Regions from separate parts of the Desulfoluna sp. CLI2B genome, predicted to be linked through region 1. Evidence: riboswitches for the same ligand, from Rfam matches in the RefSeq annotation. Region 1 holds a riboswitch; each other region holds the start of a gene.
The links. Region 1 has a riboswitch for cobalamin ahead of ACOYW2_RS03370 (hypothetical protein). Riboswitches for the same ligand answer to the same signal wherever they lie in the genome.
Positions count from the first base shown of each region.

Region 2: linked by a shared signal. The riboswitch ahead of ACOYW2_RS05810 (helix-turn-helix transcriptional regulator) and the one ahead of ACOYW2_RS03370 (hypothetical protein) in region 1 are both predicted to bind cobalamin.
Region 3: linked by a shared signal. The riboswitch ahead of ACOYW2_RS20885 (TonB-dependent receptor) and the one ahead of ACOYW2_RS03370 (hypothetical protein) in region 1 are both predicted to bind cobalamin.
Region 4: linked by a shared signal. The riboswitch ahead of ACOYW2_RS02250 (phosphomethylpyrimidine synthase ThiC) and the one ahead of ACOYW2_RS03370 (hypothetical protein) in region 1 are both predicted to bind cobalamin.

Region 1 is NZ_CP186557.1:691,117-694,322, forward strand. It holds gene ACOYW2_RS03365 (carbon starvation CstA family protein) at 1-908, shown strand, start outside; cobalamin riboswitch at 1,043-1,250, shown strand; cobalamin riboswitch at 1,487-1,737, shown strand; gene ACOYW2_RS03370 (hypothetical protein) at 1,915-2,181, shown strand; partial or broken gene ACOYW2_RS03375 (sirohydrochlorin cobaltochelatase) at 2,238-2,606, shown strand; gene ACOYW2_RS03380 (sirohydrochlorin cobaltochelatase) at 2,693-3,206, shown strand, end outside.
Region 2 is NZ_CP186557.1:1,171,923-1,175,128, reverse strand. It holds gene ACOYW2_RS05815 (DUF2867 domain-containing protein) at 1-555, shown strand, start outside; cobalamin riboswitch at 1,134-1,320, shown strand; gene ACOYW2_RS05810 (helix-turn-helix transcriptional regulator) at 1,547-2,536, shown strand; gene ACOYW2_RS05805 (TonB-dependent receptor) at 2,930-3,206, shown strand, end outside.
Region 3 is NZ_CP186557.1:4,478,687-4,481,892, reverse strand. It holds gene ACOYW2_RS20885 (TonB-dependent receptor) at 1-1,270, opposite strand, end outside; cobalamin riboswitch at 1,538-1,741, opposite strand; gene ACOYW2_RS20880 (hypothetical protein) at 2,029-2,316, shown strand; gene ACOYW2_RS20875 (MBL fold metallo-hydrolase) at 2,557-3,206, shown strand, end outside.
Region 4 is NZ_CP186557.1:460,461-463,666, forward strand. It holds gene sstT (serine/threonine transporter SstT) at 1-352, opposite strand, end outside; cobalamin riboswitch at 880-1,105, shown strand; partial or broken gene ACOYW2_RS02250 (phosphomethylpyrimidine synthase ThiC) at 1,455-2,318, shown strand; gene ACOYW2_RS02255 (phosphomethylpyrimidine synthase ThiC) at 2,441-2,716, shown strand; gene cobT (nicotinate-nucleotide--dimethylbenzimidazole phosphoribosyltransferase) at 2,978-3,206, shown strand, end outside.

The sequences.
Region 1 (3,206 bases):
TTCCCATCGACAAAGTCATCGGAAAGATCTATCCCCTGCTGGGAGCTCTGCTGCTCATCACCACTGTCGCCACCGTGGTGGCCCTGATGTTCGGTGGCTATGAGATTCTGCCCAACCTGGATGACCACCAGCGCCCATCCTGCGAACAAGCCCATCTGGCCCCTGCTGTTCTCTCATTCCCTTCCTGCGGTGCCATCAGCGGCTTCCACTCCACCCAGTCTCCCTTGATGGCCCGCTGCGTCAAAAACGAAAAGGACGGCCGCGCTGTTTTTTACGGCGCCATGATCCTGGAAGGGATCATCGCCCTGATCTGGGCCACCGTGGGACTCTCTTTCTACAAGTCTCCGGAAGCCCTGAACGCCGTAATTGCTGCTGGAACTCCTTCAGCTGTTGTCTCTGAAGTCTCCAACGTTCTTCTGGGGCCCGTGGGCGGCTTCCTGGCGGTTATCGGGGTTATCGTTCTGCCCATCACCAGCGGGGACACCGCTTTCCGAAGCACCCGCCTGATCCTGGCCGAGTCCTTTAAGGTGAGCCAGTCCCAGACCGCCAAGCGGCTCATGATCGCCGTGCCCCTGTTTGCTCTGGGCTTTGTCATCTCCACCCAGAACTTCGGGATCATCTGGCGCTACTTCGGGTTCTCCAACCAGGCCCTGGCCACTCTGGTTCTCTGGTCCGCCGCTGTCTTCCTTGCCAAGGAGATGAAGAACTACTGGATCGCCTGCCTGCCGGCGACCTTTATGACCTCTGTGGTGGTCACCTTTATCCTTCAGGCCAAGATCGGCTTCGGGCTTTCCATCGGAACCTCCACCGTCATCGGCGTGGGTACCGCCGTGGTACTGCTCTGCCTCTTCCTCTTCAAGTTCTCCGGCGTACGGGCAGCGAAACGTGCCGACGGACTTGCTGAATAAGCACTGCCCGTGAAGGAATTTCCCATCATGTTCCCTGTCCGGTGCCATTGTTCGGAATTTTAACGGGATGGCCGTCGGGCAGGGAATGGGGCGTGGGCCTTAGATTGGCTTGACAACCGGAAAAGTGTGGCTTAGGATCACATCCTATGCTTGGTGCAGCTAATGCTTAATAGGGAACTCCGTGAGAATCGGAGACGGGCCCGCCGCTGTAACCGGGGACGTCCTTTGCAACAACGCCACTTTCTTGATGCGTCCGAAGTAATCGGGTCGAACAATGAGGGGAAGGCGCGAAGGTACGGATGATCCGGAAGTCAGAAGACCTGCCATGCGCTATATGATGTCCCGTTGTCTGATGTTATCGTCATATCTTCACCGTGGTGAAAGGGGCGGCCTGAAACAGGAAAAGCCGCCGGAACACGGGGATTGAATCATATAGAAGTGGCGCACTGCCGTGGTAAAGGGTGCGCCCGACTTTGAGGATTGAATACGGAATCCCCATGCTTGCATACGATTGCAGGCATGGGGATTTTTTTGTTTGGAAGACCCGAAAATCTGTCCCCGTCACGGCGGCCGATTTTCGGGTGAGTACGTGACCGGGTCCCCGCAAGGGGTCTTGCATACACGCAGGAAGGGAATCCCGTGAAAATCGGGAACGGTCCCGCCGCTGTAACCGGGAACCGTACGGCACGGATAAGGGGTATATGCCTCTCATCCATAAGCCACTGCCCGCTGCTGGCTCTCCTTTTCAGGCCGGCGGCAACCAGGGCGGGAAGGTGCGCCGTTCGGAACGCCCGGGAGTCAGAAGACCTGCCCGGCATAAGACGTGATGTTTTGGGTGCGGCATGCCGCATCACAAGACCCCTGCGGAGAACAGGGGAACCGCGTGATGAAAAGGGCGAAGCAAACAGGGAACAGCCCTTTTTCGGAGATGGTCGGACCGGAGGGGCTGTGCAAGGAGTCAGCCGGGCTCCGGTCCTTTGTAAATGATCAGTTTATAAAGGAGCCGATGATGAAAAAAGGCATGATTCTTTGTGTGCAGGGGCAGCTACCCGAAGGCGTTGCCCCGGATGACCTGCTTAAGGGCGGCCATCTGTCCTTTGACGTGGACAAGGTGGCCGTGGTCTCTCCCCTGGACGGAGAAGGAGACATCCATTGGGCATGGTGGCGCATGATATCCAAGGGGTTTACCTCGATTCAGTGCCGTATGGCCGGGTATGAAAAGGGGCGTATTGCTTTAAAGGGAGGCAGCGTTCCCATCTGGTCCATCGGTTGAATGCCTGGGTATCATATTTAATAAATACACCTGTTACGTACGGAGATTTAAAAACGATGAAAAAGACGACCCTTCTGCTTTTGATTGTATCACTGCTGTCCTTTCTGGGTGTAAATCCCGCCACGGCAGCCACCAAAAAAGAGGCGGTGGACGCCGTGGTTATTGCAAGCTTCGGCACCAGCTACCCCGAAGCCCTTCAGGCCATCCTCACCATCGACAAAGAGATGAGAAAAGAGTTCCCCAAGGCAGAGATCAAGCACGCCTTTACCTCCAACATCATCCGGGGCATCTGGCACGACCGCGCCGATGACGCCGCCTGGAAAAAAGCCAACCCCAACGTTCCCGAGTGGCTGTATGACGTCAAAGGCCCCCTGGCCACCTTCGGTGCCCTTCAGGAAGAGGGCAAAAAGCGCGTGGTGGTACAGACCACCCACGTCTACGCCGGGGAAGAGTACCTTGATCTCAAGGCCTATGTGGACGCCATTGCAGGCATCGATACCCTTCGCGCCAAGTGGAAGCCCTTCTCCTACATGACCATCGACCGATCCGCCTCGGCAAAGCCGGGTTGCACCCCGAGTACCGCAATGACATTGAAGCCGCCGCCAAGACCATGGCCGCGGATGTGCAAAAGGCCAAAAAGATGGGCGCTGTGCTGGTCTACATGGGCCACGGCAACGAGGTGTTTCCCACCAGCGCGTACATTGAATTCCAGAAGACCATGAATGCCATGTACCCTGAGGTCACCACCCTGGTGGGGACCGTGGAGGGCTACCCCGGCCTCGATGACGTCACCACCGCCCTGAAGCACATCAAGGCCAAGAAGGTCTTCATGAAGCCCTTTATGGTGGTTGCCGGTGACCATGCCAGAAACGACATGGCCGGCGACGAAGACGACGCATGGAAGACCGTTATGGAGAAGATGCGTATCAAGGTGACCTGCGAACTCAAAGGCCTGGGCGAGAACCCCGAGTGGGCCAAGCTCTACGCAAAGCATGCCGTGGACGCGGTAACGGTTCACACCGGCA
Region 2 (3,206 bases), 480 kb from region 1:
TGGGAGTTCCCATATGAATTCAGCGCAAAGGACGGGGTCGACTTACATTTGTTCCAGAAATCCGCCATTGAGCCCATGATGAAGGACATTTACGATGTCTCCATAGCGGGAATGCTCTTCAGGGTACGAAAGGTTTTAGGCGCGTTATTTCGTATCGATAACAACTTGAACAATCACCCCATTCCGGGCTGCAGAGAAAAGAGCCTTCGGGATCGTTTGCAGGATGGGGACCTTGAAAAAAACACTCCGCAGCGCGCGATGGACATCTCAACGCGCGACTATATGGACTTCAGGCCAGTGTATACCTTCGAGGACGAAACGCTCCATGAGCTCTCCAATTCCACCGAGCATGCGTTGATGCACTATGCATGGTCTCCCTCGGGAGACGGAAAGTGGAAGGTCCGCCTTGCGGTCTACATCAAGTACAGGAGCAGTTTCAGCGCGCTTTACATGAGATGTATCCGACCATTCCGCCACTACGTGGTCTACCCCCATATTTTCAGGAAGTGCATGGCCCACTGGGAAGCACGATCCGATGAAGGAGTCGCGTCTTGATGACCAGAAGGGTTAAAGCTTCGTTTTGCCCATCCTGATTGCATAAAACGTTGTCAGGTCGCGATGAATATGGGGAAAGGGGTAACGACAAGATCGTTGCTTACCCCGCCCTAAAAGGTTTGCGAATCCGCCGCCCCGCATACGGCTTTCCGATGCCGAAAAAGACATAACCCACCTTGCTCTACCAGCCCCCTTCCATATCAACGACACCTCAGATAAGCCATTACCGGCCATGGCCTATGGAGGCGACCCTCAACACCACATGCCAATGCAAACCTTCACCGAACCAGAACCTTTTCCGTTTGACATCCATAAACCCCTCATGTAATGACAATTCAATAAATCCAGAATAATTGTTGGCAAAGGATATGATGCCGATTGCCCTTTTTATGTGCAGTTCATGATCAGCCGGTGGGGTATCGCCTCTTCGACAGTGTATTCTGGCAGACATACAGGGGCCCAAGCAGAAAAGAACACATTCCCTGGGAATGCCGTGATGAAGTAACCCGAACACCATGGGCAACGCGCTGGTGACTCACCAGGCAGCCGGAGGGTTTCATTTGGTTTCTTCGATATATGCTTCGGCCCTGACTTCAGGTACTGAATAAAATCAGTATAACAAGGAATCCTGTGAAAATCAGGAACGGGCCCGCCGCTGTAACCGGGGACGAACACTGCACACAGCCACTGCCACACTGTGACGGGAAGGCGCAGCCAGTAGGATGATCCGGGAGTCAGAAGACTTACCTGAATGGAGATGTGTTATCACTTTATGGCACCAAAGTGATGACGTTGTTGTGGTATGAAAAACGGTAACCCACACAGGAAAGATCCTGTGTGGGTTTTTTATTGCCTGAGCACATACCGGAGGTATCGGCACCCGCCAGGCAATAAAGCACGTCACACGATGTTTTGATATCACTCCTTTGCCGCCATTCAGACACCATGCGGGCTACGTTTTTAAACAAACCGTGTGTAAAGGGTGTGCTGTATGGACTCCGAATTAAGGCATCAACGTTCCGACGACATCGTTTCAGATCATATGGACCTTGAACTGAGGCGGCCCGAAAACGGTGAGAAGGGATGGACCAAAGAGATCCCCCTAAGGCCCGGGCTCTCCTTGATTCTTACCAAGGCAACGTATGCCGAAGGCGTGACCTCCCATTTCGAAATGGAGCGGTCCCCACTGCTCTTTTGCTTTGTACTCTCAGGAAGCGGCCGGTCCATAGTCAACCTGGGGAAACCCAAGCCGACAATCATCCAGGCAGAGACAGGCACATGCACCGTATCCTGCTTTCCAAATTCACAAGGGTACAGCCAATTTCCCCCTGAAAAACCCGTTCACATGCTCCACATCCAGGTCGACCCGGTCGTGTTGGGCATGTTCTCCCGGGGGGATATGGAGCAAGCCCCCGCCGATCTCCGGGCTGTTATGGAGGGGTGCCCCAAGACCCACTACCACTATGCGGGCTCCATGCCCCCTGCCATGCAAACCGCCCTTCACCAGCTTCTCAATTGCCCGTATCAGGGCCTGATCAAACGAGTCTTCCTCGAAAGCAAGGCCCTTGAGTTGATATCGCTTCAACTTGAACAGGCTGCCATTGCCAGACACAGCATAAAAAAAACCGCTCCGCTTCGCCCTTCCGATATAGACCGTGTCCATGAGGCCATGGGCATTATCGTCGAGAATATGCAGACCCCGCCATCACTGCTGGAACTTGCCAGTCGAGTCGGGCTGAATGATTTCAAGCTCAAGAACGGGTTCAGGCAGGTCTGTGGGCAAACGGCCTTCGGCTATTTACATGAGCATCGGATGGAGAGAGCCCGCCAGCTTCTGGAAGAGGGCAACATGAATATCAAGGAGATATCGTATCAGGTTGGCTATATGGACGCGGGGCGATTCTCCGATGCCTTTAAAACCAAATTCGGCATCAGGCCGAGTATTTACCGAAGCAACACGTGCTTCAGCGCCATGCCTTAAGCCCCCTCTTTTCCCGGAAGCCTGAGCCCCCTTTGCTTTGGGCCGACGCACGGTTGACGCAAAAGTCAGGCAACAGCACACCGAGGAAGACTGCCTCCTTTAAAGCCGATTCCGTCCAAAAATCCATCCAGGTCATGCAAGAATCCGTTTCGGTCATACCACCCCCATTTCACCCCATGAACAGCGGCGCTATATTGCGGCAATACCATTACATGATGGCTTTATTTTTATCGTTTTTCACCCTTCAAAGGAGCCGGGTGCCCACCCTGATGATCCGTCATCAGCGCCTTGTGGCAATGAGGCTGCAAGGGCAACTCAGATGCGCTGAACTGCGGTTTGCCCCTTAAGTTCAGGCCCATCACTCGTAACAGATTCAGCTTTAAGGAACAGGTCATGAATAGAAACAGAGATCGATTTCCAAAGGGTTTTATGGCGTCGCTGCTCGTTGTACTGGTGGCTCTATCCCCATTATCAGCGTCTTTGGCGATGGCACAGGAGCAGAAAGCAGAACCGTCATCTTTTCGGCTTGAGCCCGTAACGGTTACGGCCCAAAAAGTGGAAGAGCATGTTCAGGATGTCCCCATGAGTCTGTCCGTCTTCACCGGCACCGACATCGAAGATTCCGGCAGCAAGGACATGAGTGATCTTGTTCGCTATGTCCCCAACCTGT
Region 3 (3,206 bases), 2.6 Mb from region 1:
GGGAGACATCGCCAATGGCAAGGGTGTCCTGGGCGTAGGCGCTGTAAACGGTCTGCTCAAACTCGCTTTTGACCGTGGTGCCGGTGGGGTTGCCTGTGGCCGGGTTGCCCACATTGGTCAAGGGGGTGTCCCAGTTTGGGGGGCCGTATTTGGGCATGCTGCTCCAGGAGTAGCCGGGGGCGTCCTTGTCCTGGGAGGCGATCTCCACATAGGTGCCCACAAGGAAGGTGTTGTCCACGGTCTCTCCGGTGTGGTCCAGGGTCATGCGCAGGTCGTTGTGAAAGGCCCTCTGCTCGGAATCGCTGACCCACCAGCCCTTGTTGCTCTGGCTTGCCGTCACCGTGGTGCCCCCGGTGGCGTAGCTGTCGAATTGGGTGAAGGTCAAGTCGTTGGTGATCTTCACGTTCTCGGAGAGGGAGAGGGTGGGGGAGATGGTGACGGACTGATACCTTCCGTCGTAGCACGCGCCGTCGATGGCGTGGTTCTCTTCCCGGGTGACTCCGTCCATGGGTTTGCCGTCCACAATGGGGATGGTGGAGCCCCTGTCCGCGTTGACATTGGACAAGAGGGCTTGGACGTCCACGGCAAAGGTGTCCGAGAACTCATGATGGCTTGTGACCATGGCGTTCTGTGCATCTCTTCCGACACCGTCCTGGTAGCCGTTGCTGGTGGTGCCGCCTCCGCTGACCATCACATACCCTTTGTCGGTGGGGCTGAGCACCCGGGTGTCTGCCCCGTAGGTGTCAAAGCTTCCGCCCCGGGCCACCAGGGTGGTGGAGGCTTTGGAGGTATCCTGCGGGACGGTGATGATGTTCAAGGTTCCGGCCACGGCGCCACGGCCCCAGATGGAGGAGGAGGGGCCTTTGGCAAACTCGATGCGTTCCACAATGTTCAAAGGAATCATGGTCAGGTCGGCGGAACCGTTGACCTGGCGGAAGGGGATGCCGTTGATGAGAACGGCCAGGTCCTTGGTGTCCCGGGAGCCCCGGACTTCGATGTGGGGGTAGGCGTTGCCCTGGATCCCCATCTGGAGGCCGGGAACGGTTTTGAGGGCCTGTTCGAGGGTGGTGGCCCCCATGCGGTCGATCTGTTCACGGGTGACCACAGAAACGGTGACGGGTACCTCCATCCGGTCCTCGGCCACCCGCGTGGCCGTGACGACGATTCCTTCCATGGAGGGCGTTTCCGTGGTTTCTGCCGAGGCGGTTGAACCGCCCAGGGCGCAAAGGGCCAGGGCCAGGACTGCACATCTTCGTATTGCGTAATTCACTGTCTCACCTGCTGCATCTCAAGTGGAATTGCTTCCATTGCTTCAACAGGGATTTTTTTTTAACGATACCCGGGCAAGGGCATCCATGGCCGCGGCACGTGCATGCCGGGTGGCAGGCAAGGGTCCCGGTGGCTCATGGGCAGGTCCGGATACAAAAAATCCCCAGCTTCCATACAAAAGCCAGGGACTGCACCCGTTCAAACTTGATCCCCGGGTCGCCCCGCCAGAGGGGGCTCTCCCACGTTTTTCGTCGCTCGCAAGAAACATGGGTATGTCACATCACAGACAGGTCTTCTGACTTCCGGATCGATCTACTCAACGCGCCTTCCCGGCAAAGCCAGTGACATGAACACGCACCAGGGGTGTCGTGCCTGCGTTTTTCGTCCCCGATTACAGCGGCGGGACCGTGACGGATTTACACCGTCTTCCCTATTAAGTCCGATTAAGGACATCTGTGAGAATGAGGTTTGCTATCACTCATTTTCCGCTTTTGTCAACAACAAGTTGCACCTTCTCGGTAAGAAATTAATGTCGGGTTTCCTGTGCCCTCGGTACCTTGTGACGTAACTTTTGACTTTAAAGGTATGAATAGCCATGGGGCCTTTCACCCCGCGTCTCTTACGGCGTGATCCGTTTCATAGGGAAATAGCGGGGGAACGGTAGATACTCTTGCGCGTGGGTGTTCGGCATGGTTTCAGGCCGGGTGCCCCCGGGCTGGGACATCGAAACATAAGGCAAAAGAAATTAAGGAATCGATTATGGATGAGAAGGTGACGGTTTACAGGTACGTGGGTGAAAAAGGCGAGAGCACAACCATCGAGGCTTTTTTCAAGGGAGACAAGCTGGTGGTACAGGGCTGCGACACAGGCCCTTCGGCAACCGGGGCGTTGGGGGACTGGGACTACGAGTACTGGCTCTATGCGGACAAGACCATCTGCCCCGGCAACATTCTGGAGATTTTAAAAAGTGGCTTCCGGGGGTTTACGGCCATCAAGCGGTGGTTTGACGAGCAGCAGATTGACTACGACGTTGTCTCCTATGCCTGAGTTTCCAAAGCATGCTTTTTGGGTGCCATATACGTCACGTTGCAGACATAGGACCACATATGACCCCGTGTGACACCGCATGCGATCCTTTGTGTGCGGCTGCCGGACGTAACTTCCTCAAAACGGGGGTGATGTGATGTTCGGCACGGAACTTGATTTCCAAATAAGACCGGCACAGCCCCTTTGCAAGGCGAAGGGCCGGAAACCAAGACGCAACCAAACGGCACACAGGAGGAAGCAATGGACGCAGGCAAGGCAATATCCGGGAAAAGGTATCACAGCTGGGATGAGGTTTTTCAGGCATCAAGGCCCATGGCATTCAGGGCATTGAACACAGGGACGATTACCTCCCCCCTGGCACCTTACACCCAGGCGGAGAGTATCCCGGCGGGTGTGGACACATCGAAGACCGTCTCCCACGCGGTGATGGTGTTTTACTTTCATCACCCGGAGAAGGGCGATATCCTCATCGACAGCGGGTTTGACAGGTCGTTTTACGAAAATCCCCCCTTTGGGAATTTGTCGCCCTTTGTCATCGATTTTCTCGAGGGCAACAGGGCACGCTACACCCAGCAAAAAGATGAGGACTTAGAGTCCCGGCTTCGAAAAAACAACATCCATCCTACCCACCTCTTTTTGACTCACATGCACCCGGACCATACCGCCGGGATACCGGCCCTGTCTCCCTGGTGCAATATATGCTATGGAAAGAAGGAGAATTCGGCGCACTACCGCCTGATGACGGGGAGCCACCTGAAAGGAAAGGGGGATATCTCTCTTATTGATACCGATTCAGCTCCGGCGATTCCTCCGTTTGATCATGCGGTGGACCTGTTCGGGGACGGCTCCTTCTGGGCGCTGTCCACACCGGGCCACACAACGGACCATCT
Region 4 (3,206 bases), 230 kb from region 1:
TGGCTGCCGTGTCTGTGGCCACCAGGGTCATGTTGGTGGGGAAGAGAAAACTCAAGGTGACGGCTACGAGTGCCGCCATAAAGGTTCCCACCAGGTAGAGACCGATGATGGAGCGCATGTTGGTGTGGGTGCCGCGCTTCTGGTTGGCAATGGAAGAGGCGACGATGACAAAAACGAGGATGGGTGCAACGGCTTTAAGCGCTTTGACGAACAAGCTGCCGAACAGGCCTGCGGAGTTTGCCGTATCCGGTGATACCTGAGCAAGGATGACACCTGCAATGATCCCGATCACAATCTGCAGTACCAGGCTTCCCGAAGCGATTTTTTTAAAAATCCCTGTCACTTGATTCATGAATTTCCCCCAAAGTTGGTTAAATATTCCTTAATTCCACTATCACCATTTCATAGGGGAAATATCGCTTATATGTCAATATTTTATTTCCATATAGGCTTATTCGTAACGAGGGCGTTATGTTTTTACGCATTCATGAATCTGAGGCCGAAATGTAGGTAGGAGGAGCTTCAACATTGTAAAATAAAGGCCAAATGGAGTTATGAAGGAACATGGGGCGGCGAGACTGGAATCCCTTTTGGGGGAGTCGTAAAATTTGGGAAGCCTACTGGTATGCCCTGAAACAGCCGGTACACCAAGGTGCTCGAATAAAGTGAAAGAACGCGTAAAAACAGTCTTGCCAACTGTTTGAAATCTTGGAGAACGTTTCTTGAGCGTTCTCTTTGAATGAATGCTTTTTTTAAGGCCTTGATGGGCAAAGCGCATCTTCACACCGCCCTCAAGGTTTTTTTCGCTACCCTTGACGTCGGAGTTTTTTCCCCTTGACGCCCTTTGCCGGTTTCGTGTAGAGGATGGACAGTACCCGGTAACAGGGTACACATTCAATTTGTCATACGGTGTCATGCAAACGGAACTACGGTGAAAATCCGTGACGGTCCCGCCGCTGTAACCGGGTGGCCCGGCGCAGGTTGGTTTCTCCTCATCATGTGAAGAGATGCCAGCGGTCACTGCCTCTCCTGAAGGGGGGCGGGAAGGCGCGTCGGGAGCTCTTACCCCGGAAGTCAGAAGACGTGCATGAGACTCACGTGACCGAGTTCGATGGCAAAGGGCTCTGAGGTATATCTATGTACCTCAGAGCCCTTTTTTTATTGCCTGAAATCGGTGCGTTTCACCGGCACGGGTTGGTGCTGGTGGGAATGATCATGAAATTCCGGCGCTGTCTGTTCGTACTCCTTGCTTTCTTTCGACAGACGGATTTCATGGCGGCATCGGGTGATCTCCCGGGTGGAACCGGGGCGCCGTTGGAGTCGGTGGCCGAACGAATCATGGTGGCGGTACTTTATTTTATGAGCCCGCCGATATGCTTGTAAGGAGAAGAGATACAATGGCTGTAGACAAGACCCAGATTGAATTGGCCCGGGAGGGCGTGGTTTCCCCCCAGATGCAGCAGGTTGCCGAAAAAGAGGGGCATGCCCCCGAGGTCATCCGTGACCTGGTGGCCAAAGGGGAGATCGTTATCCCCAACAACCCCAAGCACAAAGGCCCTGCCGTGGGCATCGGTACCGGCCTCCGTACCAAAGTAAACGCTTCCATCGGGACCAGCTCCGATATCTGCGACATCAAGAGCGAAATTGAAAAAGCCCTGGCCGCAGAGGAAGAGGGCGCCGATACCCTCATGGAACTCTCCGCCGGGGGGGACCTGGACCTTGTCCGCCGCGAGGTGCTGGCAGCCACCAACCTTCCCCTGGGCAACGTGCCCCTTTATCAGGCCTTCAAGGAGACCGGGCGCAAGTATCAGGATCCCTCCAAGCTCGACCCCGAATACCTTTTCGATCTCATTGAGCAGCAGCTCGACGACGGCCTCTCCTTCATGGCCATCCACTGCGGCATCAACCAGTACACCATTGAGCGCCTCCGCGCCCAGGGCTTCCGGTACGGCGGTCTTGCCTCCAAGGGCGGCACCTTCATGGTGGCCTGGATGGACGCCACCAAGCGTGAAAACCCCCTTTACGAGCAGTTCGACCGCGTCTGTGCCCTCATGAAAAAATACGACGCCGTGCTTTCCCTTGGCAACGGAATCCGTGCAGGTGCCATCCACGACAGCCACGACCGCGCCCAGATGGCCGAGATGATCATCAACTGCGAGCTGGCCGAGCTGGGTCGCGAGATGGGCTGCCAGATGATGGTGGAAGGCCCCGGCCATGTGCCCCTGGATGAGATCGAGGGCAACATCATGCTTGAAAAGCGCATGAGCGGCAACGCCCCCTACTACGTCCTCGGCCCCATCCCCTGCGATACCGGCGCCGGGTACGATCACATCACGGCGGCCATCGGCGCGGCCAGCTCCGCCCGTTTCGGCGCAGACCCTGACCTACATCACCCCCGCCAGGATCCGCCCTGCCCACGGTTCAGGATGTGCGTGAGGGTGTGCGCGCCACCCGCCTTGCCACCCGTATCGGAGATATCGCCAAGTACCCCAACCGCCGCGAAACCGAGAAGCTGGCTGCCATGGCCCGTCGCGAGATGCGCTGGGACGATCTGGAAAAACACCTCCTTTTCCCGGAGGTGGCCAAGTCCATCCGTGCAGAGCGCACCCCCGAGCAGGAAGACACCTGCACCATGTGCGGCGACTTCTGCGCCATGAAAAAGGGGATGGAGGTTTTCCAGCCCGACATCAAAGGCGACAAGATCTACAAGGGGTAACCCAGGTTCGCGAATGCTCCAACCCTCGTACCTCGGGTTGTCGCATTCGCTGACGGGCTGTGCCCGTGATCAACGGTACGGGTTATTGACGTGTAGCCATTCAGCTTAAAATGCCTCCGGTGGTCCTGCCGGAGGCAAGTTGAATCGCTACAAAGACGATTTGTTACGAACGACCATTTTGGTCCCCATGGTGCCATGTCTCCAACCACTGGCATCATGGGGGCGCATGTTTTGACTGGATTGATTGAGGAGGGGTTCTGAATGACATTGCTCGAAAAGACCATCGGTTCCATTGTGGGGATCGATCGCGGGATTGAGACGCTTGCCCTTGCCCGCCTGGCCGACCAGGCGCGGCCCCAGGGGAGTCTTGGGGTGCTGGAACCCCTGTCCGCCCGCCTTGCAGCCATTGCCGGTAAAATCGATGTGAAGCTCGAAAAGAAGGTGGTGGTGACCTGTGCCGGAGACCACGGCGTGGTGGAGGAGGGTGTGA